Regions from separate parts of the Halomonas sp. H10-9-1 genome, predicted to be linked through region 2. Evidence: predicted binding sites of a transcription regulator. Region 2 holds the regulator's gene; each other region holds the start of a gene.
What was found. Region 2 encodes FNR, which switches genes on or off when oxygen is low (the NO sensors DNR and NnrR bind a similar motif). Its sites were predicted from a motif close to TTGATNTANATCAA; they were not measured.
Positions count from the first base shown of each region.

Region 1: the regulator FNR is predicted to act here: its motif matches at 1,609-1,622, upstream of petA (ubiquinol-cytochrome c reductase iron-sulfur subunit).
Region 3: the regulator FNR is predicted to act here: its motif matches at 3,913-3,926, upstream of NFH66_RS11880 (OmpW/AlkL family protein).
Region 4: the regulator FNR is predicted to act here: its motif matches at 2,538-2,551, upstream of paaF (2,3-dehydroadipyl-CoA hydratase PaaF).

Region 1 covers NZ_JAMSHO010000001.1:1,444,636-1,452,139, forward strand. The annotation lists gene zapE (cell division protein ZapE) at 1-418, shown strand, start outside; gene rplM (50S ribosomal protein L13) at 724-1,152, shown strand; gene rpsI (30S ribosomal protein S9) at 1,166-1,555, shown strand; gene petA (ubiquinol-cytochrome c reductase iron-sulfur subunit) at 1,773-2,372, shown strand; gene NFH66_RS06585 (cytochrome b) at 2,372-3,631, shown strand; gene NFH66_RS06590 (cytochrome c1) at 3,631-4,398, shown strand; gene sspA (stringent starvation protein SspA) at 4,535-5,161, shown strand; gene NFH66_RS06600 (ClpXP protease specificity-enhancing factor) at 5,212-5,700, shown strand; gene NFH66_RS06605 (BON domain-containing protein) at 5,798-6,379, opposite strand; gene NFH66_RS06610 (phosphoheptose isomerase) at 6,376-6,969, opposite strand; gene NFH66_RS06615 (YraN family protein) at 6,994-7,362, opposite strand; gene NFH66_RS06620 (penicillin-binding protein activator) at 7,346-7,504, opposite strand, start outside.
Region 2 covers NZ_JAMSHO010000001.1:581,988-589,491, forward strand. The annotation lists gene NFH66_RS02660 (putative nucleotidyltransferase substrate binding domain-containing protein) at 1-732, shown strand, start outside; gene NFH66_RS02665 (3'-5' exonuclease) at 767-1,393, shown strand; gene ttcA (tRNA 2-thiocytidine(32) synthetase TtcA) at 1,478-2,407, shown strand; gene fnr (fumarate/nitrate reduction transcriptional regulator Fnr) at 2,635-3,378, opposite strand; gene NFH66_RS02680 (radical SAM protein) at 3,491-4,831, opposite strand; gene NFH66_RS02685 (sulfite exporter TauE/SafE family protein) at 4,922-5,626, opposite strand; gene ccoS (cbb3-type cytochrome oxidase assembly protein CcoS) at 5,626-5,853, opposite strand; gene NFH66_RS02695 (heavy metal translocating P-type ATPase) at 5,850-7,504, opposite strand, start outside.
Region 3 covers NZ_JAMSHO010000001.1:2,582,291-2,589,794, reverse strand. The annotation lists gene rimK (30S ribosomal protein S6--L-glutamate ligase) at 84-992, opposite strand; gene NFH66_RS11895 (ATP-dependent zinc protease family protein) at 1,023-1,460, opposite strand; gene NFH66_RS11890 (DUF3549 family protein) at 1,485-2,504, opposite strand; gene NFH66_RS11885 (YqcC family protein) at 2,762-3,094, shown strand; gene NFH66_RS11880 (OmpW/AlkL family protein) at 3,190-3,828, opposite strand; gene NFH66_RS11875 (hypothetical protein) at 4,076-4,357, shown strand; gene putA (bifunctional proline dehydrogenase/L-glutamate gamma-semialdehyde dehydrogenase PutA) at 4,451-7,504, opposite strand, start outside.
Region 4 covers NZ_JAMSHO010000001.1:73,188-80,691, reverse strand. The annotation lists gene paaY (phenylacetic acid degradation protein PaaY) at 1-547, opposite strand, end outside; gene paaN (phenylacetic acid degradation protein PaaN) at 560-2,236, opposite strand; gene paaF (2,3-dehydroadipyl-CoA hydratase PaaF) at 2,627-3,400, shown strand; gene paaG (2-(1,2-epoxy-1,2-dihydrophenyl)acetyl-CoA isomerase PaaG) at 3,417-4,208, shown strand; gene paaH (3-hydroxyacyl-CoA dehydrogenase PaaH) at 4,210-5,739, shown strand; gene paaI (hydroxyphenylacetyl-CoA thioesterase PaaI) at 5,732-6,199, shown strand; gene pcaF (3-oxoadipyl-CoA thiolase) at 6,196-7,401, shown strand; gene paaK (phenylacetate--CoA ligase PaaK) at 7,446-7,504, shown strand, end outside.

The DNA of each region.
Region 1 (7,504 bases), 860 kb from region 2:
GGCGCGCAGCTTCCGCGAGATCGCCGGTCATGATGGCGAGGCGGGCGTGCCGCTGGAGATCAATCGCCGTGTGCTGCATGCCCGCAGGCTCCACGACGACGTGGTGTGGTTCGAGTTCCGCGAACTGTGCGACGGTCCGCGCAGCCAGAACGACTATATCGAGCTGGCCCGCGAGTTCCACACCGTACTGGTCTCCAACGTGACCCGCATGAGCGGGGCCACCGACGACCAGGCGCGACGCTTTATCAACATGGTCGACGAGTTCTACGACCGTGGGGTCAAGCTGCTGATGTCCGCCGAGGTACCCGCCGAGGCGCTGTATGCCGACGGGCGCCTCGAGTTCGAGTTTCAGCGCACCTTGTCGCGGCTGCAGGAGATGCAGTCCCACGACTACCTGGCGCTGCCCCACAAGCCTTGACCCGGCCCGGCTTCGCCGGGAGCTGTAAGCCTTAAGCTATAAGCTGGAAGAAAACCCTGGATCCGGGCGGTGGAGGTTTCATGCTGCCTTCCAGCTTCCAGCTTCCAGCTTCCAGCTTCCAGCTTCCAGCTTCCAGCTTCCAGCTTCCAGCTTCCAGCTGGCATTGCCTCGGGTGGGTCGATTCGTGTAGACTTCGCGCGCTCTACTCGTTGTCACCGCCTGTCGGGGGCAACCAAGAAGAATAGGGATGGTTGCATGCCGGATGATCGGCTGATAACCCACTACAATTTGATTGGTGAGATTCCATGAAGACGTTCACTGCCAAACCGCAGTCCGTCGAGCGCGACTGGTACGTCGTCGACGCCACGGACAAGACGCTGGGCCGGCTGGCCACAGAGATCGCTCGCCGCCTTCGCGGCAAGCACAAGCCGGAGTTCACCCCGCACATCGATACCGGCGACTACATCGTCGTGATCAACGCCGAGAAGGTGAAGGTCACCGGCAACAAGGCCAAGGCCAAGACCTACTATCGCCACACCGGTTACCCGGGTGGCCTGCGTTCCATGACTTTCGACAAGATGCTCGACCACGCCCCCGAGCGTATCATCGAGAGCGCCGTCAAGGGCATGCTGCCGAAGGGTCCCCTGGGCCGCGCCATGTACGGCAAGCTCAAGGTCTACGCCGGCGCCGAGCATCCGCACGCCGCCCAGCAGCCGCAAGAACTGAACCTCTGAGGGAGTCTTCGCCATGACACAGCAGTATTACGGTACCGGGCGCCGCAAGACCTCTACCGCCCGCGTTTTCCTGAAGCCGGGCACCGGCAAGATCACCGTCAACAGCCGTGAGCTGGACCAGTACTTCGGTCGCGTCACCGGTCGCATGGTGGTCCGTCAGCCCCTCGAGTTGACCGAGACCCTGGGTCAGTTCGACGTCTACGTGACCGTCAAGGGCGGTGGTGGTTCCTCCCAGGCCGGCGCGATCCGTCACGGCATCACGCGTGCGCTGATGGCCTACAATGAAGACTTCCGCGCGCCGCTGCGCGAGGCCGGCTACGTCACGCGTGACGCACGCCAGGTCGAGCGCAAGAAGGTTGGCCTGCGCAAGGCGCGTCGCCGTCCGCAGTTCTCCAAGCGCTGATCGCCAGCCAGTTTGGAATGCTCAACGCCCGGGTTTATCAACCCGGGCGTTTCTTGTTCTGGGTCAACAATTTGTATGTGTTATGCCACCTTCGTCAAGGTCCTTTTCCTTGTGCAGGGCGGCTCGATTTCTTAACATGTAGCGCATTTGGTGTCCGTGTTCGCGGGGATGATGCCCGTGATGGATCAACGGGTAAGCTGATGGGAGAAACCTTGAAATGGCAGATAACGGCGTGAACAAGGGTCGGCGCCGTTTCCTCGTGGGTGCCACCACCGTTGTAGGTGGGGTTGGTGCCGTCGGGGTTGCGGTCCCCTTTGTGGCTTCCTGGCAGCCGAGTGCCAGGGCGAGAGCGGCGGGCGCGCCGGTTCAGGCGGATGTGTCCAAGCTGGAGCCGGGTCAGCAGATGACCGTGGAGTGGCGTGGCAAGCCGGTATGGATCGTCAACCGTACGCCGGAGATGATCGAGCGGACCGAGGGGTTCGACGCCTCGCGACTGGCCGATCCCGACTCCGAAGTACCCCAGCAACCCGCCTATGTGACGGGGCCGCTGCGGGCCATCAAGCCCGAGATCGGGGTGCTGATCGGAATCTGTACCCACCTGGGCTGCTCACCGCTGTTCAAGCCTGAGCCCAACGCCGAGGGTGTGGGCACCGACGACTGGCCGGGCGGCTACTTCTGCCCCTGTCACGGTTCGCGTTTCGATCTGGCGGGTCGGGTATTCCGCAACGTGCCGGCGCCCACCAACCTGGAGATCCCGCCATACCGCTTCGAGACCGACGACATCATTGTCGTGGGCGAAGATGAGGAGACTGCCTGATGGGTAACCCGAACAAGGCGATGGCGGAAAAGGGCATCATGCGCTGGGTGGATGAGCGCTTCCCCGCGACGCAGATGTGGCAGGAGCACCTGTCCAAGTACTACGCCCCCAAGAACTTCAACTTCTGGTACTTCTTCGGCTCGCTGGCACTGCTGGTGCTGGTCAACCAGATCCTCACCGGCATCTGGCTGACCATGAGCTACAACCCCTCCGCGGAAGGCGCCTTCGCCTCCGTCGAGTACATCATGCGCGACGTGGAGTGGGGCTGGCTGATCCGCTACCTGCACTCCACCGGTGCCACGGCCTTCTTCGTGGTCGTGTACCTGCACATGTTCCGTGGCCTGCTCTACGGCTCCTACAAGGCGCCACGCGAGCTGGTGTGGATCTTTGGCATGGCGATCTACCTGGCGCTGATGGCCGAGGCCTTCATGGGCTACCTGCTCCCCTGGGGCCAGATGTCCTACTGGGGTGCCCAGGTCATCATCTCGCTGTTCTCCGCCATCCCGGTGATCGGTCCCGATCTCACCCAGTGGGTGCGTGGTGACTTCCTGATCTCCGGTATCACCCTCAACCGCTTCTTCGCGCTGCACGTGGTGGCGCTGCCCATCGTGATCCTGGCGCTGGTGGTGCTGCACATCATCGCCCTGCACGAGGTCGGTTCCAACAACCCGGACGGCATCGACATCAAGCAGAAGAAGGACGAGACCGGCAAGCCCCTGGACGGCATCCCCTTCCATCCGTACTACACGGTGAAGGATATCGTTGGCGTGGCGGTGTTCCTGTTCGTCTTCGCGGTGGTGATCTTCTACTTCCCCGAAGGGGGCGGCTACTTCCTCGAGAAGCCCAACTTCGAGCCGGCCAACCCGCTGAAGACCCCGGATCATATCGCACCGGTGTGGTACTTCACGCCCTTCTACGCGATCCTGCGCGCCATCAACTTCTCGTTGTTCGGCCTCGACGCCAAGCTCCTGGGCGTGATCTGCATGGGGGCGGCCATCGCGGTGCTGTTCGTGCTGCCCTGGCTTGACCGCAGCCCGGTGCGCTCCATCCGCTACAAGGGCTGGATCTCCAAGGTGATGCTGGTGCTGTTCGCCATCAGCTTCGTGATCCTCGGGGTGCTTGGGGTGCTGCCCGCTACCGATGGTCGGACCCTGGTGGCTCAGATCTGCACCGCCATCTACTTTGCCTTCTTCCTGCTGATGCCGTTCTACACCCGGCTGGAGAAGACCAAACCCGTTCCGGAGAGGGTGACTGGCTAATGAAAAAGCAACTGTTCGCACTGCTCTTCGCGCTGGTACCCCTGGCGGCGATGGCCGCGGGGGGGGCGAGCGTGCCGTTTCACATGACGCCCGACCTCGAGGACAAGGCGTCGCTGCAGCGGGGCATGCAGCTCTACACCAACTACTGTATGGGGTGTCACTCCCTCGGGCACCAGCGCTTCGCGCGGGCCGCCGAGGATCTGGGGATGCCCCAGGACCTGGTCGAGGAGCACCTGATCTTCTCCTCCGACCTGGCCTTCAATGACCAGATGCACAGCGCCATGGACAGCGGCGATGGCACGGCCTGGTTCGGGGCGCCGCCGCCCGACCTGACCCTGGAGTCGCGCCTGCGTGGCACCGACTGGATCTACTCCTACTTGCTCTCGTTCTACAAGGACCCGAGCACCGGCACCGGGGTGAACAACACCGTGTTCGACCTGGTGGCCATGCCCAACGTGCTGGAGCCGCTGCAGGGCGTGCAGGAGATGGTGTGTGCCGAGACCGACCGTCCGGTCGATGGTGCCGAGCTCGACCCGCTGACCGGCAAGTACCAGTCCTGCGCGACCCTGCAGGTGACGCAGCCGGGGGAGCTGGAGCCGGATGAGTTCGAGGAAGTGGTCTACGACCTGACGAACTTCCTGGCCTATGTCGGCGAGCCCTCCAAGCTCCAGGCCCAGGCGCTGGCGCCCAAGGTGCTGATCTTCATCTTCATCTTCGGTGTCATCGCCTACCTGCTCAAGCGCGAGTACTGGCGCGACATCCACTGATCCACCGCGGTGGACAATGCGGGGGCGCACGGCCATCGGCCATGCGCCCCCGCGACGTATGTACCGCGAAACGCTCCTCCGCGGAGCGCTGCCCGCGTGCTATCATAGCCGTTCGATTTGATGCGAGGATTGTTTCATGGGTGTAGTGGCCAAGCGGTCGTCGATGATCTTCTATTCCGGTGGTACCGACCACTTCAGTCATCGAGTGCGTATCGTGCTCGCCGAGAAGGGTGTGGCGGTAGACATCCTGGAAGTCACCCAGGACCAGCACCCCGAGGAGCTCGCCGATCTCAACCCCTACAACAGCGTGCCGACCCTGCTGGATCGTGAGCTGGTGTTGTATGAGTCCAAGGTGATGATGGAGTACCTGGACGAGCGCTTCCCGCATCCTCCGCTGCTGCCGGTCTACCCGGTGGCGCGAGCCCAGAGCCGCCTCTGGATGCACCGCATCGAGCGCGAGTGGTGCCCTCTGGTGGAGCAGATCGAGCAGGGGGCCAAGAAGGAGGCGGACAAGGCGCGCAAGGAGCTGCGCGAGAGCCTGGTGGGCATCTCGCCCATCTTCGAGGACATGGCGTTCTTCATGAGCGAGGAGTTCACGCTGGTGGACTGCTGCCTGGCCCCGATCCTGTGGCGCCTGCCGGCGCTGGGCATCGAGCTGCCCGAGAAGCAGGTGGCGCCACTGCTCGGCTACATGGAGCGGGTCTTCGAGCGTGAAGGCTTCAAGGCCTCGCTGAGTGAGCGCGAGCGCGAGATGCGCAGCTGATACACTTCCGGTCGCCTGCGGGCGGCCGTTCAACGGAGGAGGGCCAGACGATGGATTCCAGTCGTCCCAACCTATCCAGTCGCCCCTACCTGGCCAGGGCCCTGTTCCAGTGGCTGCTGGACAACGATCTCACCCCGCATATCGTGGTCGATGCGGAGCATCCCGAGGTCGAGATCCCGCGGCAGTTCGTGCAGAACGGCCAGATCGTCCTCAACCTGTCGCCGACCGCGGTGCGCGATCTCGCCATGGAGAACGACGCGATCAGCTTCGGGGCCCGCTTCGGCGGCCAGCCCATGCGGGTGATGGTGCCGAGCGATGCCCTGGTGGCGATCTACGGTCGCGAGAATGGCGTGGGCATGGTCTTCGGCCATGAGCCGGTGATGCCCCGGCCCGCCGACGCCAGCGATGAGGAGGCGCCGACGCTGACCGAGGTGGAGAGCGCTGCTGAAGCTTCGGCAGAGGAGGCGCTTCCGGTCGAGGATGACGAGGGCAGCCGTCGTCCACCCAGGGGGAAACCCTCGTTGCGCGTGATCAAGTAGCTTCTGGTCAGGCGCTGAAAACGCAGTACGGCAGGCCCTTGGGCCTGCCGTACTGCGTTGGCGGCCTGGTGTCGGACACGCCGCTCAGTCGAGCCCGTCAGTCAAGATAGTCGAACACCTTGACGATGCGTTGCATGCCGCCCAGTTGCGAGACCGCCTGGACGATGCGTTCGGCCTCGGCGCGGGTCACGATACCCATCAGGTAGACGCTGGCGTTCTCGGTAATCACCCGGATGCGGCCCGAATCGATGCGTTCGTTGGCGGCCAGGTGGGTGCGGATGCGCGTGTTGAGCCAGGTATCCGAGAGTCGCTGGCTGGCGGGCAGGTTGCCGGCGATGGTGAGTTCATTGTGAACGGTACGCACGTTGCGTACCTCGCCGGCCACCTCGCTGGCCCGGGCCTTGAGCTCCTCGCTGGGGACCTGGCCGGTGAGCAGGACCACGCCGTTGTAGCTATCGACATTGATCCTGGCATCCCCCAGGCGGGCATCGGTGCGACCCAGGTTGTGGCTGATCTTGGTCTCGATGCTTTGATCCTCGACCTGGGCGCCGGAGGTGCGCTTGCCGTAGTTCTCATCGATGGTGCCCTGGTGCGTCACGCTGGTCACGGTGGTGCAGCCGGCGAGGCCCACCATGGCGGAGAGCAGCAGCGCGCTGAGCAGAGGGGTGCGAGTCGTCATTCACTTGCTCCAAAGAGTTGTTCGTCGATCAGATCGCAGAGGCAGTGGATCACCAGCAGGTGGACCTCCTGGATGCGCGCCGTGGAGGTCGCCGGGACGCGGATCTCGCAGTCGTCCTGGCCCAGCAGCGAGGCCATGTTGCCGCCGTCGCGGCCGGTCAGGGCCACCACCGTCATGTCGCGGTCATGGGCGGCCTGGATGGCCTGGATGACGTTGGCCGAATTGCCGCTGGTGGAGATCGCCAGCAGGATGTCGCCGGGCTGTCCCAGGGCGCGTACCTGCTTGGAGAAGACCTCGTTGTAGCTGTAGTCGTTGGCGATGGAGGTGAGGGTCGAGGTGTCGGTGGTCAGGGCCAGGGCGGGCAGGCTGGGCCGTTCCCGTTCGAAGCGGTTGAGCAGTTCCGAGGAGAAATGCTGGCTGTCTCCGGCGCTGCCGCCGTTGCCGCAGGCGAGGATCTTGCCCTCGCTGACCAGGCACTGGACCATCATCTGGCTGGCCACTTCGATAAAAGGCGGCAGCACCTCGCTGGCATAGGTCTTGGTGTCGATGCTGGCGTTGAAGTGGCCGAGAATGCGCTGCTGGAAATCCATGCTGAGTCGGGTTCCTCTGGCGGGTTAGTAGGCATCGAAGGCATTGACCACCCACTGAATGTCGAGTTCGGGCGGCAGGCCGGTCACGGCTACCACATCGAAGCGGCAGGGACATGATAGCCGGTTGCGCTGGAGATAAAAACGCGCCGCCCGGATCAGGCGGCGCTGCTTGGTGGCGGTGATGGTCTCGAGGGGGTGGCCATGACGGGTATCGGCACGGTGGCGTACCTCGACGAAGACCAGGGTGTCGCCGTCACGCATTACCAGGTCCAGCTCGCCGCCCTTGGCGTGCTGGTTGGCGGCCACCGGCGTTAGGCCGCGTTCGACCAGCCAGGTCGCGACGAGGCGCTCGATGGCCTCGCCGCGTGCCCGCGCGTCACGGGGACCGGTCATCGCCGAGCAGGCCCGGGATCAGTACCGGCTGCGGCACGCCGTTGACGAAGCGTGCCCAGGGCAGCAGGCGTTCGACCCGGCCGTCGGGCTGCGGCCGCAGGGTGCCGGTGGCGCCGAACAGCTCGCTGCCCGAGAGCAGCTG
Region 2 (7,504 bases):
CTGTCCGATGACCTGGAGTGGCCCGACTGCGCCGAGCAGATGCAGCGCCTGACCGAGACCCTGATCGAGCTGGGCTATCCGCCCTGTCCCGGCCATATCATGGTCTCCAACCCCGAATGGGTGGGCACGGTCAGCCAGTGGCAACGGCGCATCGCCCGCTGGATCGAGGCCCGTGACGGCGACAGCCTGATGAAGCTGGCGATCATGCTCGACTCCCATGCGGTAGCGGGCAACCCGGCACTGCTCGACCGCGTGCGTGATGATCTCTTCGCCCAGTGTGCCGGCAACGAACTGCTGCTTTCCTACTTCGCCCGCACCATCCTGCGCTTCTCCACGCCGCTGACCCTGTTTGGCTCGCTCAAGCGGCCCCAGCACGGCATCGACATCAAGAAGGGGGGCATCTTCCCCATCGTCCACGGCGTGCGGGTGATGGCCCTGGAGCGCGGCATCCGGCCCACCTCGACCCTGGAGCGCCTGGAGACCCTGGCCGCCGCCGGCCGCCTGGAGCCACGCTTCGCCGAGGACCTGGCCGAGGCGCTGTCGCTGTTCACCGAGTTGCGCCTCAAGCAGCAGCTGGCCCGGCGCGAGGACGATGACGAGAGCGGTAACCCCGACCGGGTCGTGGTCCAGGAGCTCTCGTCGCTGGAGCGTGACCTGTTGCGCGAGGCGCTGCATATCGTCAAGGACTTCAAGCAGCGACTCTCGCACCGCTTCCACCTGGAGTACTCATGAACCGACGGAGCGACAACGACACAAGGAGACCGTCATGCTCAAGACCCTGAGGCGTGTCGCCGACCAGCGACGCCATGCCAACGGCGAGTACGCCTGGCTGTTTCACCCCTATACCGGGGACGAGATGGTGGTGATCGACACCGAGACCACCGGCCTGGATACCCGCACTGCCGAGCTGGTGTCGATTGCTGCGGTGCGGGTGCGTGGTGACCGCATCCTGACCAGCGACTCCCTGGACCTGCGCCTGAGGCGCCCCGATTCGCTGACCGGCGACTCCATTCGTATCCACGGCCTGCGCGGCATGGATCTCGATAACGGCGAGAGCCTCGACGTGGCCCTGGAGCGGCTGCTCGACTTCGTCGGCAATCGCCCGCTGGTGGGCTGGCACCTGGGGTTCGACCTGGCGATCCTGAACCGCGAGCTGCGCCCGCGCTTCGGCTTCGAGCTGCCCAACGCCACCGTGGACGTGGCCCAGCTGTGGCGCCGCCGGCTGCGTCGCCGCCACCCGCAGATCGACAGCCGGCCGCGTTTCGAGGCTGTGGCCGAGCGACTGGGCGTGCCGGTGATGGGGCGTCACACCGCCCTGGGCGACGCCGTCACCACCGCGCTGATGTTCCTGCGCCTGGAGCGGGGCCATGACACCGGCGACCAGTTGGCCTGAGGGCTATCGGCATCGCCTGGGGGCGCCGCCGATGGTAGGATGGCGCCCTCCCCATTTCCGCCCGCACTGGCAGCGCCAAGACCCATGCAAGACGCCGTGACCTTCGACCCCCGCGCCCTCGCTTCCGCTATCCAGGAAAGCGCCCCGCAAGAGCCCGCCATCCAGGAAGACACCGAGGCCCTCGATGCCCGGGCAAGGCGCGAGTTCAACAAATTGCACAAGCGCCTGCGACGCCAGGTGGGCAATGCGATCATCGACTACGGGATGATCCATGAGGGGGATCGGGTGATGGTCTGCCTCTCCGGGGGCAAGGATAGCTACACCCTGCTCGAGATCCTGCGCAGCCTACAGCGCAACGCCCCGGTGGCGTTCTCGCTGGTGGCGGTCAACCTCGACCAGAAGCAGCCCGGCTTCCCTGAGCACGTGCTGCCCGAGTACCTGGAAGGCACCGGCGTCGAGTACCATATCCTCGAGCGTGACACCTACTCGGTGGTCAAGGAGAAGACGCCCGAGGGCAAGACCACCTGCGCGCTCTGCTCGCGGCTGCGGCGGGGCTCCCTGTACGGTTTCGCCGAGGAGATCGGGGCCACCAAGATCGCCTTGGGCCATCACCGCGAGGATATCCTCGAGACGCTGTTCCTCAACATGTTCTTCGGTGGCAGCCTCAAGGCGATGCCGCCCAAGCTGCTCTCCGACGATGGTCGCAATATCGTCATCCGCCCGCTGGCCTACTGCCGCGAGGAGGATATCGCCGAGTTCGCCCGGCAGATGGCCTTTCCGATCATTCCCTGCAACTTGTGTGGCTCCCAACCCAACCTGCAGCGCCAGGTCGTCAAGGAAATGCTGGCCGAGTGGGAGGCGAAGCATCCCGGGCGCCTGGAGAGCATGTTCAAGGCGGTGACCAACGTCGCCCCCTCGCAGCTGGCCGATCGCGACCTGTTCGACTTCGCCGGGCTGGAGGAGAAGCAGGCCAGGATGCAGGCCAGCCGGATCGATATCCAGCAAGAGCTGTAAACCCGGCTTCGCCGGGAGCGGTAAGCTATAAGCTTTACGCTGTAAGAACAACTCTTTGCCGCTAGGCTTGGCGTCGATACCCTGGCTTACGGCTTACGGCTTACGGCTTACGGCTTACGGCTTACGGCTTACGGCTTACGGCTTACGGCTTACGGCTTACGGCTTACGGCTTACGGCTTACGGCTTACGGCTTACGGCTTACGGCTTACGGCTTACGGCTTACGCCGTTAGTGCGCCCCCTCCTCCTCGGCCAGGCGGGTGAGCGCCGGCAGGTCGAGGATATTGACCTCGCGGCCGGAGACGGCCACCACGCCCTGGGTCTGGAAGCGGCCGAGGATGCGGCTCACCGTCTCCACCGCCAGGCCCAGGTAGTTGCCGATATCGGCCCGGGACATGGAGAGACGGAAGCTGTAGGGAGAGTAGCCGCGGCGGCGGAAGCGCTCGGAGAGGCTGGTGAAGAAGCTGGCCAGGCGCTGGTCCGCGGTCTTGCGTGACAGCAGGCGCATCATGCGGCGGTCGGCACGCAGCTCCTTGCTCATGCTGCGGTAGAGCTGACCGCGCAACTCCGGCAACGACTCCGAGAGGTGGTCGAGGCGATCGAAGGGGATTTCGCAGACGGTGGTGGTCTCCAGTGCTACCACGGTGCCCGGGTAGTGCTGCTCGTCGATGCCGTCGAGGCCCACCAGCTCGCTGGGCAGGTAGAAATTGGTCAGCTGGTCCTCGCCGCTGCCCTCGGTGGTCACCTGCTTGAGGCTACCCGAGCGAACCGCGAAGACGCTGGTGAAGGGGCTGTCCTGGCGGAACAGCGCCTCGCCCTTCTTGAGTGGTGCGCGGCGCCGGATGATGGCGTCGAACTGGTCCATGTCCTCCACCTCCAGCGCCAGAGGCAGGCAGAGCGAGCTCAGGCTGCAGGTCTGACAGCGCGTCTCCTGTAGCACCGAGCGCCGTCGGCCGGTGAGGGTGTCCGCCATGGCCCTATCCTTCTTGATCGTGGTCATGGGCCCATTATGGAGCAAAGCGAGGGCAGGGCAAACCACCCTGGGCAGGGTGATGGAGAACGTTGCCATCCCGGGGGGGGGGGCGTCAGGGGCCAGGCGGGGGGGCGAGTGCCTCGAGGATGCGGGGCAGTCGCCAGTGCCCCTCGGCGGTCAGCGCCACCCGGCCGGCAGCAAGATCGACAAGCCCCTCGCTACATAGTGCTTCGAGGTCGGTGCCCGTCGACAGCACGGCAGGGTCGACAGAACGGCCGCAGAGCAGGGCTTCGAGGATCGCCCGGTGATGCTGCTGGTCGGGCGTCAGGCGGATACCGCGTGCGGTGGGCAGGCGGCTGGCATCCAGGGCCCCCTCGTAGCTCGCCAGGGTGTCGGTGTTGCGAACCCAGAGCTCACCGATGCGGCTGGTGGCGCCCAGGCCGAGCCCCAGGAGGTCACCTGCGGTGTCCTGGGTGAAGCCCAACGGGCCGTGCCCCAGGGTGCCGCTGGCCCGCGACTGGGCCAGGCGGTCGTCGCGACGTGCGAAGAGGCCGAGGCCGATATGCACGTAGCCGGATGCCTCCAGGTGGGCACGTGCCACGGCCAGCAGCTGGCGCCGCGTCGCCGCGTCGGGTAGCCAGTCGCGATGAATGGCGCGCTGGGCCAGGTGGCGCTCCGGGCGGTGGTTGTAACGGTGGAGGCGGATGCGTGCCGGGGCCATGCCGAGCACCTGCTCGAGGGTATCGGCGAGGGCTTGCGGGGTCTGGAAGGGCAGGCCGAGCATCAGCGACAGGGTCAGTTCCCGGAAGCCCAGTCGGTCGGCCTCATCGACCAGCGCCTCGGTCAGTGCCCGGGGCTGGATGCGGTTGATCGCCCGCTGTACCCGGGGGTCGAGCTCATGCACGCCCAGGCTGAGGCGATTGAAGCCCAGCGCCTGGAGGTGGCGCAGGGTGAGCATGTCGGCCTCGCGGGGGTCGAGTTCGATGCTGAAGTCGCGCTCCCGGGCAGCGGAGAGCCCCAGGCGGGCGTCCAGGCGATCGAAGAGGTCGCTCATCTGGTCCAGGGTGAGGAATGTCGGCGTCCCGCCGCCCCAGTGCAGGCGTGACACCGGGGGCAGTCCGCTTAGCCGGCGCCGGGCCAGCACCATCTCGCGGTCGAGTCGCGTCAGGTAGGGTTCCGCCTGGCGACTGTCGTGGGAGGGCACGCACAGGCTGGCGCAGAAGCGGCAGGCATGACGGCAGAAGGGCAGGCGCACCCTTACCGCGAGGGAGGCATCGGCCGGGCGCTCGGCGAGGGCCGCCTCCAGCGCGGGAGCAGCGACGCCCGGGTGATAGTGGTGGGGCGCGGGATAGGCGACCTCGGTGGCCGATACCAGATCGCCCGCGCCGGGCAGCGGCTCTCGAGGCGGGCTCGAGGCCCCTTGGGGGGCAGTGCGCTTGGCGTGAACGGACATGGGCGACTCCGGGTCGTGGACATACTCCCCATGCTAGGGTGCCGCGGCCAGGCAAGCGTTGAGCTGTGTCAATCCCGCGTGGAATAGTCGTCAGCCGAGAGGCGCTCCGCCTCCCGGGAGCAGTTGCCACAGCTGCCAGAGAGCGAAGGCGATGATCAATAGCGCGGCGATGCTGCGGGTGGCACGGTGGCGAATCAGGCCGGCCAGCTGGCGGGCGGCGAGCCCGGTGGCCAGCAGTGCCGGCAGGGTGCCGAGGCCGAAGGCGCCCATCAGCAGTGCGCCCCGCAGCGGGTCGGCCATGGCCAGGCTCCAGGCCAGCATCGAGTAGACCAGCCCGCAGGGCAGCCAGCCCCACACCGCGCCCAGCGCCACGGCCTGGGGAATCCTGACCACCGGCATCAGCCGGCGCCCGAACGGCTCCAGGTGGCGCCACAGGCGCCGTCCAACGGTTTCGATCCCGAGCAGCCCCTTCCACCAGTCGGCGATATACAGGGCCATCAGGATCAGCATCAGTGCGGCGAGCCCCTGCAGGATCAGGCGCGCGGGAGCGGTCAGCGAGAGCAGGGTGCCGAGTGACGCCGCCAGGGCGCCCGCCACCATGTAGCTGGTGATGCGGCCCAGGTTGTAGCCCAGCAGCAGGCCGGAGAGACGGGCGGATGAGCGCATGCTGGGGGGCACGGCGAAGGAGAGCGCGCTCATGATGCCGCCGCACATGCCGATGCAGTGGGCACCGCCCAGCAGGCCGAAGACGACGGCCGCGGCGAAGGGCGGCAGGTCGAGCCCGGTAGGATCCATCAGCGCACCTCGTCGTCCGGACGGCGGTCCGGCGGCGTCGGGGCGTCGACGTCTTCGGTGGGGGGCAGCTCGGAGGGGCGGTCGTTCGCGTCGTCGTCGAAGAGGATACGGTAGGCCGGCCCCTCGAGGTCCTCGAACTGGTCGTGCTTCACCGCCCAGAAAAAGGCCCAGACGGCCAGGCCGAGCAGGGTCAGAGACAGTGGAATCAGCAGGTAGAGAATGCTCACGGACTCACCTCCGAGGGCGCGCCGGCCGGTGCCGCTGGCGCTGGCGTGTCGGCGAGACGGCTGTGGAAGCGGTTGAGGCGCAGGGCGTTGCCGACCACCACCAGGGAGCTGGCCGACATGCCGATGGCGGCCAGCCAGGGCGGCACGATGCCGATGGCGGCGAGTGGCATGGCCGAGGCGTTGTAGATCACCGACCATAGCATGTTCTGGCGCATCACCCGACGGGTGGCGCGGCACAGTTCCACCGCCTCGGCGATGCGTGAGAGGCGTGGGCTGAGCAGGATGGCGTCGGCGCTGGTGCGGGCCAGGTCGGTGGCGCCATTCATGGCGATGGCCACGTCGGCCCCGGCCAGGACCGGCACGTCGTTGATGCCGTCGCCGACCATGGCGACCTTCTCGCCGCCGGCCTGGCGCTCGCGGATGCGCGCAAGCTTGCGCTCCGGGCTGGCGCCGCCCTCCCAGGTCGTGATGCCCAGCCGCCGGGCCAGGCCCTCGGCGGCCTCGGGGGTGTCGCCGGAGAGCAGTTCCACGGCCAGGCCCAGTGCCTGCAGCATGGCCACCGTCTCGGCGGCATCCTCGCGCACCTGGTCCTGGAGGCGAAACCAGCAGCGCGGCTCGCCCGCCTCGGCGAGCAGCAGCCACTGGCCCTCCCCGGGGGGCTCCTGGGAGGCCTCGGGGGCGGCGAAGTCCGCGCGGCCCAGTCGCCAGGCGCGACCGTCCAGCCGCCCCTCGAGACCCTTGCCCGGGCGATTGGTGATCTGCTCGGCGCGCCGGTCGATATCGCGGTAGGGGTGGAAGGCGCGCGCGATGGGGTGTTCGGAGCGTGCCTCCAGGGCGGCGGCCAGGGCGCGGGCCGAGGCCGCATCGAGCCCGCCCAGCGGACGCGTCTCCACCAGGCTCATGCGGCCGGTGGTCAGGGTGCCGGTCTTGTCGAGGATCACCCGGTCGACCTGGGAGAGGGCCTCGATGGCATCGGCGCGGGTGACTAGTACCCCGCGTCGGCGCAGCTGGCCATGGCCGGCGGTGAGCGCGGTGGGTGTCGCCAGGGCCAGGGCGCAGGGGCAGGTCACCACCAGTACCGAGAGGGTGACCCACAGCACGCGTGACGGGTCGATGAACCACCAGACGATGGCCACACCCAGGGCCACGAACAGCAGCCGCAGCACGAACAGGTGGGCCATGCGCGCGGCCATCTGGGCCAGGCGCGGGCGGCTTTCGAAGGCGCGGTCGGTGAGGTCGACGATGCCGGAGACCCGGGCGTCGCGGCCGGCATGCGTCACGCGCACCACCAGTGGACTCTCGATGTTGTGGCTGCCGCCGGTGACGGTGTCGCCGACGCGGCGGATCACGGGCAGGTACTCGCCGGTGAGCATCGACTCGTCGAGGCTCGATTCGCCCTCCTCGATCACGCCGTCGGCGGGCACGGTGTGGCCGGGCTTGACCAGTACCCGGTCGCCGGCGGAGAGCTCGCCGGCGGGCAGGATTCTCTCCTCGCCCGCGTCGGTCAGGCGGATCGCCGAGGGGGGCAGGGCGCCGGCCAGGGCGTTGCCGGTATGGCCGCTGCGGCGCCGGGCGCGGGCCTCCACATAGCGCCCGAAGAGCAGGAAGAAGGTGAACATCGCCACCGAGTCGAAGTAGACCTCTCCCATAC
Region 3 (7,504 bases), 2.0 Mb from region 2:
TGTGACGGGGAAAACACTGTTTTGCTACCCCCGTGAATGGATCCACTGATGCCTATTGGGCCAGGGTGTTGCCGATACTGCAATTACCCCTTGGGCCTAGGCGGTGCCTTGCGGGCCGGCGCAGCGTTCTTCTCCAGATGCTCGATGATCAGCCCGGCGATATCCTTGCCGGTGGCGCTTTCGATGCCTTGCAGGCCGGGCGAGGAGTTGACCTCCATGATCACCGGGCCGTGGTTGGAGCGCAATAGGTCGACCCCGGCCACACGCAGGCCCATGGCCTTGGCGGCACGGATCGCCGTGGAGCGCTCCTCGGGAGTGATGCGGATCACGCTGGCGGTGCCGCCGCGATGGAGGTTGGAGCGAAACTCGCCCTCGGCGGCCTGACGCTTCATCGCCGCCACCACCTTGTCACCGATCACGAGGCAGCGGATATCGGCGCCGCGGGCCTCCTTGATGTACTCCTGGACCATGATATTGGCCTTCATGCCCATGAAGGCCTGGATCACGCTCTCCGCTGCCTGGTTGGTCTCGGCCAGCACCACGCCGATGCCCTGAGTACCCTCGAGCAGCTTGATCACCAGCGGCGCGCCGCGGACCATGGTGATCAGGTCGGGGATATCGTCCGGCGAGTGGGCGAAGCCGGTGATTGGCAGTCCCAGGCCCTTGCGCGACAGCAGCTGCAGCGAGCGCAGCTTGTCCCGCGAGCGGCTGATGGCCACCGAGTCATTGAGCACATAGGTGCCCATCATCTCGAACTGGCGCAGCACCGCGCAGCCGTAGAAGGTTACCGAGGCGCCGATGCGCGGGACCACCGCGTCGAAAGGTTCCAGCTCCTCCCCCTTGTAGTGGATCGAGGGGTTGTGGGCGGCGATGCTCATGTAGCAGCGCAGGGTGTCGACCACCCGGGCGGTGTGGCCGCGTGCCTCAGCAGCCTCCACCAGGCGCCGCGTGGAGTAGAGGTTGCGATTGCGTGACAGCAGCGCGATATGCATCGAGTAGCTCCGGGTCGATAGCCGGTCGGTTCAAGGTTCGCCGTGCAGGAAGGCGGCGCCGGGTGCCACCAGCAGGCGGCGCAGGGCGCGGCGGCCCAGCAGCATGGGGTGGCGCATCTCGCGCCGGTCGGTCAGGGACAGCTCCACCTGGTACGAAAGCGAGCCGAGGCGCATGGGCGTGCGGATCACGTAGCGCCACTCCGCCAGTCCGTTGGAGCTGCGCACCTTGCGGCGATCGTGGAGATGCATGCGGAACACATGGGGGGGCGTCTCCGGGCCACCGCTGCGCGTGGTGAAGCTGACCCACAGGTGGCCGTCCTCCTCGAAGGACTCGATGTCCTCGGCGTGTAGCGCCGAGGTGCGTGCCCCGGTATCCGCCTTGGCGCACAGCACGAGGTGCATCTCTGGCAGCGAGACCATCTCGCGGCGGCCGATCACCGCCTTGGGGGTATAGGGCAGTTCCTTCATCATCGTCATGGTTGGTTCTCGCCTTCAGCGCGTCAAGGCCGCGAGCCGCCGGCCGATGGGCGAGTCGGCGGGCGCCTCGCGCAGGATCATCAGCACCGGCAGTCGCAGCCTGGGAATCAGGGCCAGGTCGCGGGCCACTCTCATGAAGTCTGCCTGCTCGCAGCAGGCCAGGCGTTCCAGATAGCGCGGCAGCCGCTGGCCATCCTCGAGGAGGGACCAGCCGCGCGCGGCGATGGCCGCCAGCAGGTCGGGGCCACAGGCGTGGGTATCGTCCAGCAGGCTGTCGAACCAGGCGCCGGCGGCCTCGCTACCCGACGCGGCGCGCACGCAGGCACACAGTCCTTCCACGTCGCCCGCGGCCGCTGCCGCCTCGCCCCGGGCGCGCAGCGCCGCGGCCAGTTCGGCGTCGATGGCCACATGCTCCAGGCAGTAGCATAGTGAGGTGAGCACCTCGTGGGGGAGCTCGGGCAGGATCACGGCCAGCTGATGGCGCTCCTCGCCGCCCATGCGTACCGCAAAGTCGGCCAGGCCCTGGAGCCCCAGCGCCTGCCAGTCCAGGGCCTGCTGGCCGCTCAGGTAGGCCTCCACCGGCTCCAGGTGCTGGCTGGCCGAGCGGCCCAGGTCACGACTGGCGCGGGCATGGAGCATGGCCTGGAAGGGCAGCGAGGGGGTGAACGCCAGGGGGTTGTCCTTCATCAGGTTATCCACCACCGCGCCGTCCTCGCGACCGACGTTGGCCACGCTGTGGCCCAGGGTCTCGAGCAGCCGCTGCACGAAGGCATCGCGGGATGCCGGGTCGAGGCGGCCCTGTTCGTCCAGGGGCAGGGCCAGGAACCAGATCAGCGGGTCGGGCATGTCGCCCAGGCGAAAGACCAGGCCCAGCCGCGCCTGGCCCTGCCAGGGGGCCGGCCAGGGCGACTCATCGGCCTCCAGGGCCGCCAGGGTCGCCATCTCGCAGGGCTCGACGCGCCGGCCCAGGTGGTAGAGCTGCACCTCGGCACCGCTGTGCACGAAGAAGTCGTGAAGGGTGTGGATGGGTTGCATGGCATCTCCGCTTGTCAGAGCGTGCACTCTACCGCGGCTCCGGTGGGCTGTCAGTAGGTTCGCCGAGGTTCCCGGGGCAATGGTCAAATCTTGATCGGGAGTCGCGATTGCCCATGGCATCGGTGCTGGCGGACTCTTTCCAGCGGTTATCCACAGCCCCGTTCACGGAAACTGTGAATGGGGCAGGGCCGGGTGATGGGTGGTCACTCGCCGCCGAGAGCGTGATAATGGCGCCACACGCCAATGGAGTTTGCCCGATGACGGTTCACGACGAGCTCGACCAGGCCCTGCGCCGGCTCGAGGCGACCATGAAGGCCGCCAACCTGTGGCGCATGGAGACGCCCGATCCCGCGGCGTTCGACAGTCAGCAGCCGTTCTGCCTCGATACCATGGTACTGCCCCAGTGGCTGCGCTTCGTGTTCATCGCGCGCCTCGATGCCCTGGTGGAGCAGCGCGCCGCGCTGCCGGCTCGCTGTGATGTGGCGCCGGCCCTGGAGGCTTTCCTGGCCCAGCAAGGAGTGCGTGCCAGCGACCGCCTGCTGTTGCGTCAGGCGGTGGAAGAGATCGACCGCCTGGTCACCGAGAACTGAACCGCGACGCGGTGGTGGGCTCGGCGGGTCGCCGGGCCATGACGCAGCGGGGCCCGCCAATGGCGGGCCCCGCTGCGTTCGGTGTCAGGCGTGGATCAGAACCGGTAGCTGATGCCACCCATCACCACCACCGGGTCGATCTCGACCTTGCCGGCATCGGCGCCGCCGACCTTGGCGTCGGTGTCGATATCCATATACCAGACCGCGCCGTTGAGGGCCCAGTGGTCGTCGATCAGCAGGTCGACACCGAGCTGGCCGGCGGCGCCCCAGGAGTCATCCAGCTCGAGGCTGACCCCAGGGATCTTGGTTTCTTCGTCGGAGAAGCGGGTGTAGTTGACGCCCACACCGACATAGGGCTGCACATAGGCGTCGGTGCCGCCCAGCGGGTAGTACTGTAGGGTCAGGGTCGGCGGCAGGTGCTCGGTGGAGGCGAGGTTGGCGCCGTTCAGCTCGATGTCGTGGTCGAAGGGTTCGGCGGCCAGCAGCTCCACGCCCACCTTGTCGGTGAAGCGGTAGCCCAGGGTAAAGGCGAAGGCGCTATCGTCCTGAACGTCCGTTTCCAGAACGCCAAGACCCGTATCCAGCTTCCCGTTATCGCTCTTGGGCGCGACCTTGGCCACGCCGACCCGGGTGAAGAAGTCGCCGGCACCGTAGGCGAAGGCCTGGGTGCTGGCGGTGAGGGCGGCGGCGGCCACGCCGGCGGCGATCAGGGGGGAGAGGGCACTCTTGCGCATGGTTTCGGCTCCTGCTGGATCGGCTGCGGCACAACGCCGCAAGGAAAGATAAGTTCAGTTTAACCGCAGTATTCGGTGGTGAAATTGATCCAGCGCAAGGGAATAATGCGGTGCGGCGAACTGCCACCCCGGTGTTGCCCTTGGCGTGAGGCTCGCCCTTCGTGATGCGTCGTCGCCTGGCGACAGGTCGCCGAACTCGTCACTATCGGCTTCACTTACGGAGGGACGAACCACTGGAGGAGTCGGAATGGGAGACGCGAGCCCGCGGGACGAGAGCCGACTGACCCTGCTGGGGCTGCTGCTGGCCGCCGGCCTGGCGGTGTGGCTGCTGCTCGAGCCGCAACTGATCGCCACCCTGCCCATGTCGCTGCGGCTGCCGCTGATCCTGTTGGGGGTCGCCACCCTGGGGGCGGCCTTCGCCGCGCCGCTGGCGATGGAAAGGGTTCGGCGAGTGCCGTCGCCCGCCTGGCGGCTAGGGGCCCTGGTCGCCTTCACCCTGCTGCTCGCGGGGCGGTCGCTCTCGGGGTAGTCCGGCACGCCGAGAAACGCAGCGGGCCGCCCGAGGGCGGCCCGCTGGTGGGTGAGGGGCAGGCGAGGGCCTGCCCTGTCGGTGTGCCCCCCGCTACTCGGCCGTCGCCAGCAGGCTGGCGTTGCCGCCGGCGGCGGTGGTGTCGATGCACAGGTGGCGCTCCACCACGTAGCGCGCCGGGGCGATGACCTGGGTCTCCAGGGGCACGATGGCCCCCGCGCGTTCGGCCAGCGCCATGCGCAGTGCGCGGGACCAGTCGCTGGTGCCGGCCGCGGCGACGCTGGCGATGCCCTCAAGCTCGGTCAGCGTCTCGGCGGCCACGCTGCCGTCGAGGCCGGCCACCGGCGTCCCCGCCTCGACCAGCGGCCGCACGGCCTGGCTCGCCCCCGGGGCGACCACCAGCGCCGGGGAACCGCAGCCCAGTGCCTGCACCGCCTGGGCGATGGCGATCTCCAGCGTCGGCCCGAGGCACAGCACCATGCCCTTGGGGTACATCGACAGGCGGTTGCTCTCCCCGGTGGGTCCGGGCAGCGTCTGGGGCGTCATGTCCAGCGCCGCGGTCTCGGCCAGCGCCTTGCGAATCACCCCACCCTTGCCGGAGAGCGCCCGGCGCAGCACCTCGACGCGATCGGGGCGCGCCGCCCAGTTGCGTGCATCCAGCCCATCCAGCGCCGCCTGCAGCGCCTCGCGGCCCACGGCGTCGCCCTCGGGGGGCGCCAGGCGCTCCTCCCGGGCGGTGCGCCGGAAGCGGTTGACGTAGAGCGGCCCGCCCGCCTTGGGCCCGGTGCCCGAGAGCCCTTCGCCGCCGAAGGGCTGGGAGCCGACGATGGCACCGATCTGGTTGCGGTTGACGTAGATGTTACCGACATGGATGCGTGCGACGATCTGCTGCACCCGGTCGTCGATGCGGGTGTGCAGGCCGAAGGTGAGGCCGTAGCCGCGATCGTTGATGGCATCGACCACCCTGTCGATGTCGCGCGCCTTGAAGGTGGCCACGTGCAGCACCGGGCCGAAGATCTCGCGCTCGAGCTCCTCGATCCCGCCGACCTCGACCACGGCCGGGGTGACGAAGGTGCCGACATCTGGTGCGGGCAGTTTCTTCAACACCTTGCCGGCCTTTTCCTTCTCTGCCACATAGGCGGTGATGTCGGCCTGGGCCTCGGCGTCGATCACCGGTGAGACGTCGGTGTCGGTGTTCCAGGGATCCCCGATGGTCAGCACGTCCATGGCGCCGTCGAGCATGTGCAGCAAGCGCTCGCGCGCCTCCTCCTGGACGTAGAGCATGCGCAGCGCCGAGCAGCGCTGGCCGGCCGACTGGAAGGAGGAGATCAGGATGTCGCGCACCGCCTGCTCGGTGAGTGCCGTGGAGTCCACGATCATGGCGTTCAGGCCGCCGGTCTCGGCGATCAGGATGGCATCCGGCCCGGCGTTCCGGGCCAGGGTCTTGTGAATGATCTGTGCCACCTCGGTGGAGCCGGTGAAACAGACCCCGGCGAGGCGCGGGTCGCCGGTCAGGGGCGCGCCCACGTTCGGTCCGTCGCCGGGCAGCAGCTGCAGCGCCGCCTCGGGCAGGCCCGCCTCGCGCATCAGCTCGACGGCGCGCGCGGCGATCAGCGGTGTCTGCTCGGCGGGCTTGGCGAGCACCGCATTGCCGGCCGCCAGGGCCGCGGCGACCTGCCCGGTGAAGATGGCCAGCGGGAAGTTCCAGGGGCTGATACAGACGAAGATGCCGCGGGCGTTGCCGGGCTCCTCCTCCTCGAGCCGCTCGGCCTCGTTGGCGTAGTAGCGCAGGAAGTCGACCGCCTCGCGCACCTCGGCGATGCCATCGAAGAGCATCTTGCCCGCCTCGCGGGTGCAGATCACCGTTAGCTCGGCAATATGCGCCTCGTAGAGGTCGGCGGTGCGGCGCAGCACCTGGGCGCGGTCGGCCACGGGCGTGGCCGACCACTCCTTGAAGCCTGCCTCGGCAGCGTCGAGGGCGGCCGTCACCTCCTCCGGCGTGGCCTCATGCACCTGGCCGACGATCCGGCCGCTGTCGGCGGGGGAGAGGGCGTCACGCGCCTTGCCCTTGGGCGCGGGGCTGCCAGCCAGCATGGGACCGGCGCTCCAGGTAGCGTCGGCGAACGCCTCGCGGGCCTTGAGCAGCGGCAGGATGGAGGCGGGCTCGTTGACCCGGTAGCCGAGGGAGTTCTTCCGGTCGGGGGCAAACAGCTCGCCGGGCTGGCGGATCATGGGGCTTGAGATGGTGTCGCCCAGCTCGAGCAGGCCAGCCACCGGGTCCCTGGCCACCTCGCTCGGGGGGATCGAGTCGTCCACCACCTGGTTGACGAACGAGGAGTTCGCCCCGTTCTCCAGCAGGCGGCGCACCAGGTAGGCGAGCAGGTCGCGGTGGGCCCCCACCGGGGCGTAGATGCGGCAGTGGGTGCCCTCGGTCTCCTTGACGATGTGGTGCAGCGACTCGCCCATGCCGTGCAGTCGCTGGAACTCGTAGCTGTCCTTGTCGTTACCCGCCATGGCCACGATGGCGGCGCAGGTGTGGGCGTTGTGGGTGGCGAACTGCGGGTAGATGCGGTCGCGCCGCTCGAGCAGCAGCCGCGCACAGGCCATGTAGCTGACGTCGGTGTTGACCTTGCGGGTGAAGACCGGGAAGGTCTCGACGCCCATCTCCTGGGCCAGCTTGATCTCGGAGTCCCAGTAGGCGCCCTTGACCAGGCGCACCATGATCTTGCGGTCGTAGCGCTCGGCGAGGTCGTAGAGCGCCTCGATCACCGGGGCGGCGCGGCGGCCGTAGGCCTGTACCACGATCCCGAAGCCGTCCCAGCCGTCGAGGCCGGGATCGGCCATCAGCGCCTCGATCACGTCCAGCGAGAGGTCCAGGCGGTCCTGCTCCTCGGCATCGATGTTGAAGCCGATGTTGGCCTTCGCGGCCTGTTGCACCAGCGCCCTGGTGCGAGGCACCAGGACCTCCATCACGGTCTCGCGGTGGGTGGTCTCGTAGCGCGGATGCAGCGCGGAGAGCTTTACCGAGATGCCGGGGCTACCGCGCACGTCGCCCTTGGCCTGCTTGGCGATCGCCTCGATCGCCGCGGCGTAGGCCTGGTGGTAACGCAGCGCATCCTCGTCGGTGCGCGCCGCCTCGCCGAGCAT
Region 4 (7,504 bases), 510 kb from region 2:
GGTCGGCATCCAGCTCGGTCAGCGGCTCGCAGGGCTCGAGGCTGTCGCGGCAGCGCTCGGTGAGACGCTGGTACTCCCGAGTACCCTGCTGCTTCCAGGCGACCTCCTGGTCGGAGAGCTCACGCCTGACCTTGGCCGGAGCCCCCATCACCAGCGACTGGGGCGGACACTCGAAGTTAGTCTTGACGAAGGCCGCCGCGGCGACGATGGAACGAGCGCCAATCACGGCGTAGTCCATCACCACGGCGTTCATGCCAACCATGGCGTCCTCGCCCACCACGCAACCGTGCAGTACGGCGCCATGCCCGATATGGCCATTCTTCTCCACCCGGGTGACACAGCCAGGAAAGCCGTGCATCACGCAGGTGTCCTGAAGGTTGGCGCCCTCCTCCAGTACCAGCTGACCGAAGTCGCCGCGCATCACCGCACCGGGTCCCACATAACAGCCGGGGCCGACGATGACATCACCGATCAGCACCGCCGTGGGGTGCACATAGGCAGTGGGGTGCACCACCGGGGTTACTCCCTCGAGTCGATAGCAGGGCATAACGCGTCTCCTTTAGTCCAACTGGCCATGGCGGCGGCTCTGCACCACCACGAAGCGAGGTGTCACGAAGGCCTGGTCGCATAGCGAGGCGTTGGCCGCCGGATTGCCTCCGGTCGCGTGGAAGTCGCTGAAGGCAGCGGACTGATTGACCAGGATACCACCGTCCAGATTGAGCGATAACGCGACCGCTACCTCCATGGCCAGCTCCTCGAAACGCTCGGCGACCTCGTCATCGGTGGTATAGGCACCCAGGGTGATGGCGCCCTGCTCGCCGATCACTTCGCGGGCCAGCTCGATGCTGTGCGCGGTGCTGTCGGTGGCGACCACGAAGCCGATGGGACCGAAGCGCTCCTCACTGAAGGCGTCGCGCTGGCTGGCATCCACCTTGAGCAGCAGCGGCGTATGGATCCGCGCCTCGGGATACCGAGCATGCTGGCGACGCTCGCCATCCAGCAGCACTTCGCCCAGGCCGCGGCACTCCTCGATGCGAGCGGCGGTGGCCGGCGACTGAATGGCGCCCAGCACGGTACAGGCGCGCTCGTTATCGGCGAGGAATGCCTCGATGGCCTTGGCCAGGGCACCGGCCACCTCGTCGAAGGAGAGCCTGCCCTCTGACGTCTGGATACCATCGCGGGGAACGTAGATGGCCTGGGGGGTCGTGCACATCTGGCCGGAGTAAAGGCTCAGACTGAAGGCCAGGTTCTGGGCCACCGGCTCGATCCGCTCGACGCTGTCGATGATGAGGGTGTTGAGGCCGGCCTTCTCGGTGAAGACCCGAGCCTGGGTGGCGTTGTGCTCCAGCCACTCGCCGAACGCGCTGGAGCCGGTGAAGTCGATCAACTTGACAGCCGGGTCCAAGGCCAACTCCTTGGCTACCGGCTCCTCGGCGCTGTCGGGCATCAGGCTCACCAGGCATGGATCGAAGCCGGCCTCCTCGAGCACCTCCTGAGCGACGCGCGTCGTCATCGCCAGTGGCAGGATGGCTCCCGGATGGGGCTTGAGGATGACCGGGTTGCCGGTGGCCAGGCTGGCGAACAGCCCCGGATAGGTATTCCAGGTGGGGAAGGTGGAGCAGGCCACCACCAGGGAGATGCCGCGTGGCACGATATGGAAGCGCTTCTCCATCACCAGCGGATCGCGCTTACCCTGGGGCTTGACCCAGCTGGCCGTGGCCGGCACAGAGGACATCGCCTGCCAGGCGCAGGTTACGGCTTCAAGGCCGCGATCCTGGGCGTGAGGGCCGCCGGCCTGGAAAGCCATCAGAGGCCCCTGGCCGCTGGTATGGCTGACCGCCTGAGCGATCTCCGGGCTCATGGCGTTCAGACGCGCCAGGATCTCCAGACAGACGCCTACTCGCGCCTCGGCGCCGGCGTCGCGCCATGCGGGCAGCGCCGCCCGCATGGCCGCGATCAGTGCGTCCCGTTCGGGCTGATCGTAGGTCACCCCGAGCTCGAAGCCATAGGGCGAGACCTCACTCCCCACCTGGCCGGCCACGCTCGGGACCTTGAGAGAAAAATGTCGCTTGAGGAGCGCCTCGAAGCGCTGCGGGGCCTCCTTCACCGCCTCTTCTGGATACTGCTTGATACTCTCCGGATAGGGTGTCCAGAACTCACGGGTGGCGATGGCCTCGACGGCCTGCGCGAGGGTCCCGCGATGGCGGTCGAACAACTGTTGGGCTTGCTGTGACATGCTGACTCCTGCGCAGCGGGAGGCTGCATTCGATACGATTTCGAAAAATAAAACTACCCATGGCGTAACAAAACATCAAACCCCAGCCCCCGACTGCCGTCTTCAGCTCTCGGCATGAACCGGAAAATTCCCTTTAAGTATTAGTCAATTAAAGACACCTGGACCATCACGGCCGAAGAGATTCGACCATGGTATAACTTCACCTCCTTGAGCGGCTTCACCGCACTGCAACTTCCTGAAAGACAGTGACTTTCATCGTCAACAACAGCTTAACCGATACACTATATACCAAGCTATTGATTTGATGCGTATCAAAAAAAACCTATACTCGCTTCAGGCTAAGACCCGGCCATCCTAGCGCCGCAACGTCACGCCAGAAGCGAGGAGACCATGCCCAACCACCTGATCATCGAAGGGCCTCAGCAAGGGGTGCTGCACATTACCCTGCACCGCCCCGAGGCGCTGAATGCTCTGAATACCGCCCTGCTTGCCGAACTGGCCGACACCCTGGAGGGGGCCGCCGATGACGCCGAGGTGCGTGCCGTGGTGATCACCGGCAGCCGGCGCGCCTTCGCCGCCGGCGCCGACATCAAGGAGATGGCCGAACGCGACCTGGTAGGCATGCTGGAAGACCCCCGCCAGCGCCACTGGGCCACCATCGCCCGCTTCAACAAACCCATCGTCGCCGCCGTCAACGGCTTCTGCCTGGGCGGCGGCTGCGAGTTGGCCATGCACGCCGATATCCTGATCGCCGGCGAAGACGCCCGCTTCGGCCAGCCCGAGATCAACCTGGGCATCATGCCCGGCGCCGGCGGCACCCAGCGCCTGGTGCGCGCCGTGGGCAAGGCGCTGGCCACCCAGATGGTGCTCACCGGCGAGCCGATCAGTGCGCGTCGTGCCATGGAGGCCGGCCTGGTGAGCGAGGTCACCCAGCCCGAGCTGACGGTGGAGCGTGCCCTGGTCGTGGCCGAGACCATCGCCACCAAGGCACCGCTCGCCGTCCGCCTGGCCCGTGAGGCCCTGCACAAGGCCGAGGACACCGACCTGGCTACCGGCCTGCGCTTCGAGCGCCACGCCTTCACGCTGCTGGCCGGCACCCAGGACCGAGAGGAGGGCATCCGTGCCTTCCAGGAAAAACGCCCCGCCACCTTCAACGGGCAATGACACAGGACCTTGAATCATGAGTGAAGCCCCCCTGCTCTACTCCGTGGAAGACGGCGTCGCCCGCATCACGTTGAACCGCCCCGACAGTCTCAACAGCTTCAATGCCGAACTGCACGCCGAGATGCGCCAGGCGCTCAAGGCCGCACGTCAGGACAAGAGCGTGCGCGCCCTGCTGCTTACCGGCAACGGCCGCGGCTTCTGCGCCGGCCAGGATCTCTCCGACCGTAACGTGGCCCCCGGGGCCGAGACGCCAGACCTGGGCGAGTCCCTTGAGAAGCGCTACAACCCCATGCTGCGCACCATCAGGGACCTGCCGTTTCCCGTCATCTGTGCGGTGAACGGCGTGGCCGCCGGTGCCGGCGCCAATATCGCCATGGCCTGCGACATCGTGCTGGCGGCCCGCTCGGCCAGTTTCATCCAGGCCTTCTGCAAGATCGGCCTGGTGCCGGACTCCGGCGGCACCTGGAGCCTGCCGCGCCTGGTGGGCATGGCCCGCGCCAAGGGACTGGCCATGCTGGGCGACAAGCTCAGCGCCGAGCAGGCCGAGCAGTGGGGCATGATCTGGAAGGTAGTAGACGACGAGTCCCTGCAGGACGAGGCGCTGACCCTGGCCCGCCACCTGGCCACCCAGCCGACGCGTGGCCTGGCACTGATCAAGCGCGCCCTGCATGCCAGCGCCGACAACACTTTCGATGCCCAGCTCGACCTGGAGCGCGACCTGCAGCGCCTGGCCGGCCGCACCGACGACTACCGCGAGGGCGTGGCCGCCTTCATGGACAAACGCCAGCCCAGCTTCAAGGGGGAGTGAGATGCCAGCCCTCGTAACCAGCGACATCATCGCCGTGATCGGCGCCGGCGCCATGGGCGCCGGCATCGCCCAGGTGGCGGCCCAGGCCGGCCACCCGGTGCGTCTCTACGACAACCGCGACGGCGCCGCCCAGGCCGGCATCGACGGCGTGCGCCGCCAGCTAGAGAAGCGCGTGGCCAGGGGCAAGATGGCCCAGGATGAGGTCGAGACCATCATCGCGAGGATGACGCCAGCCGCCACCCTCGCTGAGCTGGCCGACAGCCGCCTGGTGGTGGAGGCAATCGTCGAGAACCTGGACGTCAAGCGCGGCGTCTTCGCCGAGCTGGAGGCCCTCTGCGGCCCCGGTACCCTGCTGACCAGCAACACCTCATCGCTCTCCATCACCTCCATCGCCGCCGACCTCGAACGCCCCGAGCGCGTCGCCGGCCTGCACTTCTTCAATCCCGCGCCGGTGATGAAGCTGGTGGAGGTGATCTCGGGCCTGGCCACCGACGCCGAGGTGGCCGAGACCCTCTACGCCACTGCTGCTGCCTGGGGCAAGGTGCCGGTCCACGCCAGCTCCACCCCCGGCTTCATCGTCAACCGCGTCGCCCGCCCCTTCTATGCCGAGGGGCTGCGCCTGATGCAGGAGGGCGCTGCCGCCCCCGCCACCCTGGACGCCCTGCTGCGCCAGGCCGGCGGCTTTCGCATGGGCCCCTTCGAACTGATGGACCTGATCGGACACGACGTCAACTACGCCGTGACCCGTTCGGTGTTCGACGCCTACTACGGTGATACCCGCTTCGAGCCCTCCCTGGTCCAGCAGGCGCTGGTCGAGGCTGGCCGCCTGGGCCGCAAGAGCGGCCTGGGCTTCTATGACTATCGGGACAACGCCACCCCCGACGCGCCCGACTTCGCTGCCCCTGCCGAGGCTGAACTCCCGCCCCTGGTGGCCGAGGGTCAGCTCGGTGCTATCGCGCCGCTGGTGGCACGCGCCGAGGCCGCCGGCCTCGAGGTGGTGCATCGGGAGAGCATCTCCGGCGAGGGGCGTCTGCGCCTGGGCGGCCTCACCCTGGCGCTGAGCGACGGCCGCTGTGCCGCCGAACGTGCCCGGGACGAGGGCCTCGAGGCCCTGGTGCTGTTCGACCTCTGCCTCGACTACGGCGAGGCCAGCGCCATCGCCCTGGCGGCGAGCCCCGGCGTCGACGCCGCTGGCCGCGACCTAGCCACGGCACTCTTCCAGCGCCTGGGCCTGGACGTGGCCTGGCTCACCGACACCCCGGGGCTGGTGGTACTGCGCACCGTGGCCATGCTGGCCAACGAGGCCGCTGACGCTGTGCTGCAGGGCGTGTGCAGCGCCACTGACGGCGACCTGGCCATGCAGGCCGGTCTCAACTACCCCCGCGGCCCGCTGGCCTGGGCCGACGGCCTGGGGCTCGACTTCGTCCACCGCACCCTGACCCATCTGCAGCAGAGCTACGGCGAGGAGCGCTATCGCGCCTCCTTCCTGCTGCGCCGCAAGGCCCTTGCCGAGGAGACCTTCCATGTCTGAATCCGAGCTGAGTCCCCAGCAGCTGGCCGAGGCCTGCGCCGACGCCATGTTCTCCCGGGACAACGCCAGCCAGGGGCTGGGCATGCGTATCGAGAGCGTGGCCCCGGGCCGGGCAGTGCTCACCATGAGCGTCCGCGAGGACATGGTGCAGGGGCACGGCAACTGTCACGGCGGCTTCATCTTCGCCTTGGCGGACTCCGCCTTCGCCTTCGCCTGCAACACCTATGATGACGCCACGGTGGCCTCGGGCTGCAGCATCGACTACCTGGGCCCAGGCCAGCTTGGCGATGTGCTGACTGCCACCGCCGAGGAGCGCAGCCGTCGCGGTCGCACCGGTATCTATGACATCACCGTGCGCAACCAGCATGGCCACGAGGTCGCGCTGTTTCGCGGCCGCTCCTACAAGGTCCGCGGCACCGTCCGTCGCCAGGAAGAATCCACCGCTGGAGAAAACGCATGAAAGATGCCCTGATCATCGATGCCATCCGCACCCCCATCGGTCGCTACGGCGGCGTGTTATCCCCGGTACGTGCCGACGATCTCGGTGCCGTGCCCATGCGTGCCCTGATCGAGCGCAACCCTTCGGTGGACTGGGCCCAGATCGACGACCTCTTCTACGGCTGCGCCAACCAGGCCGGTGAGGACAACCGCAACGTGGCACGCATGTCGGCGCTATTGGCAGGCCTCCCCGTGGAAGTGCCGGGCACCACGCTCAACCGCCTGTGCGGTTCCGGCATGGACGCCATCGGCAATGCCGCCCGCACCATCAAGGCCGGCGAGGCGGGCCTGATGATCGCCGGCGGCGTCGAGTCCATGTCCCGTGCCCCCTTCGTGATGGGCAAGGCCGAGCAGGCCTTCTCGCGCAGCGCCGAGATCCACGACACCACCATCGGTTGGCGCTTCGTCAACCGCCAGATGAAGGCCCAATTCGGCGTCGACTCCATGCCGGAGACCGCCGAGAACGTCGCCGCGCAGTTCGGGATCTCCCGCGAGGATCAGGACGCCTTCGCCCTGCGTAGCCAGCAGCGCACCGCAGCGGCAATGGAAGCCGGCCGCCTGGCGGAGGAGATCGTTCCCGTTGAAGTGCCGCGCCGCAAGCAGGCACCGCTGGTGGTAGACACCGACGAGCATCCTCGTGCCTCGACCACCCTGGAGCAACTGGCCAAGCTGCCCACCCCCTTCCGCGAAGGCGGCAGCGTTACCGCCGGCAACGCCTCGGGCGTCAACGATGGTGCCTGTGCCCTGCTGCTGGCCTCACCGGAACAGGCAACCCAGTTCGGCCTCAAGGCCCGCGCTCGTGTGGTAGGCATGGCCACTGCCGGCGTCGAGCCACGCATCATGGGATTTGGCCCGGCCCCTGCGACCCGCAAGGTGCTGGCGCAAACCGGCCTGACCCTCGAACAGATGGACGTGATCGAACTCAATGAAGCCTTCGCCGCCCAGGCGCTGGCCGTGACCCGCGACCTCGGCCTCCCCGACGATGCCGAGCACATCAATCCCAACGGCGGCGCCATCGCCCTGGGCCATCCGCTGGGCATGAGCGGCGCCCGCCTGGTGACCACCGCCCTGCACGAGCTGGAACGCCGGCAGGGACGCTACGCGCTGTGCACCATGTGTATCGGCGTGGGTCAGGGTATCGCCCTGATCATTGAGCGCCTCTGATAGCGCGCACTACAACAATCCCTGCGACCGGAGAAAAAGACACCATGAACCAGCGCGTAAAACCCATCGACACCTCCAGCCTCGACCACCTGGAGACCGCCAG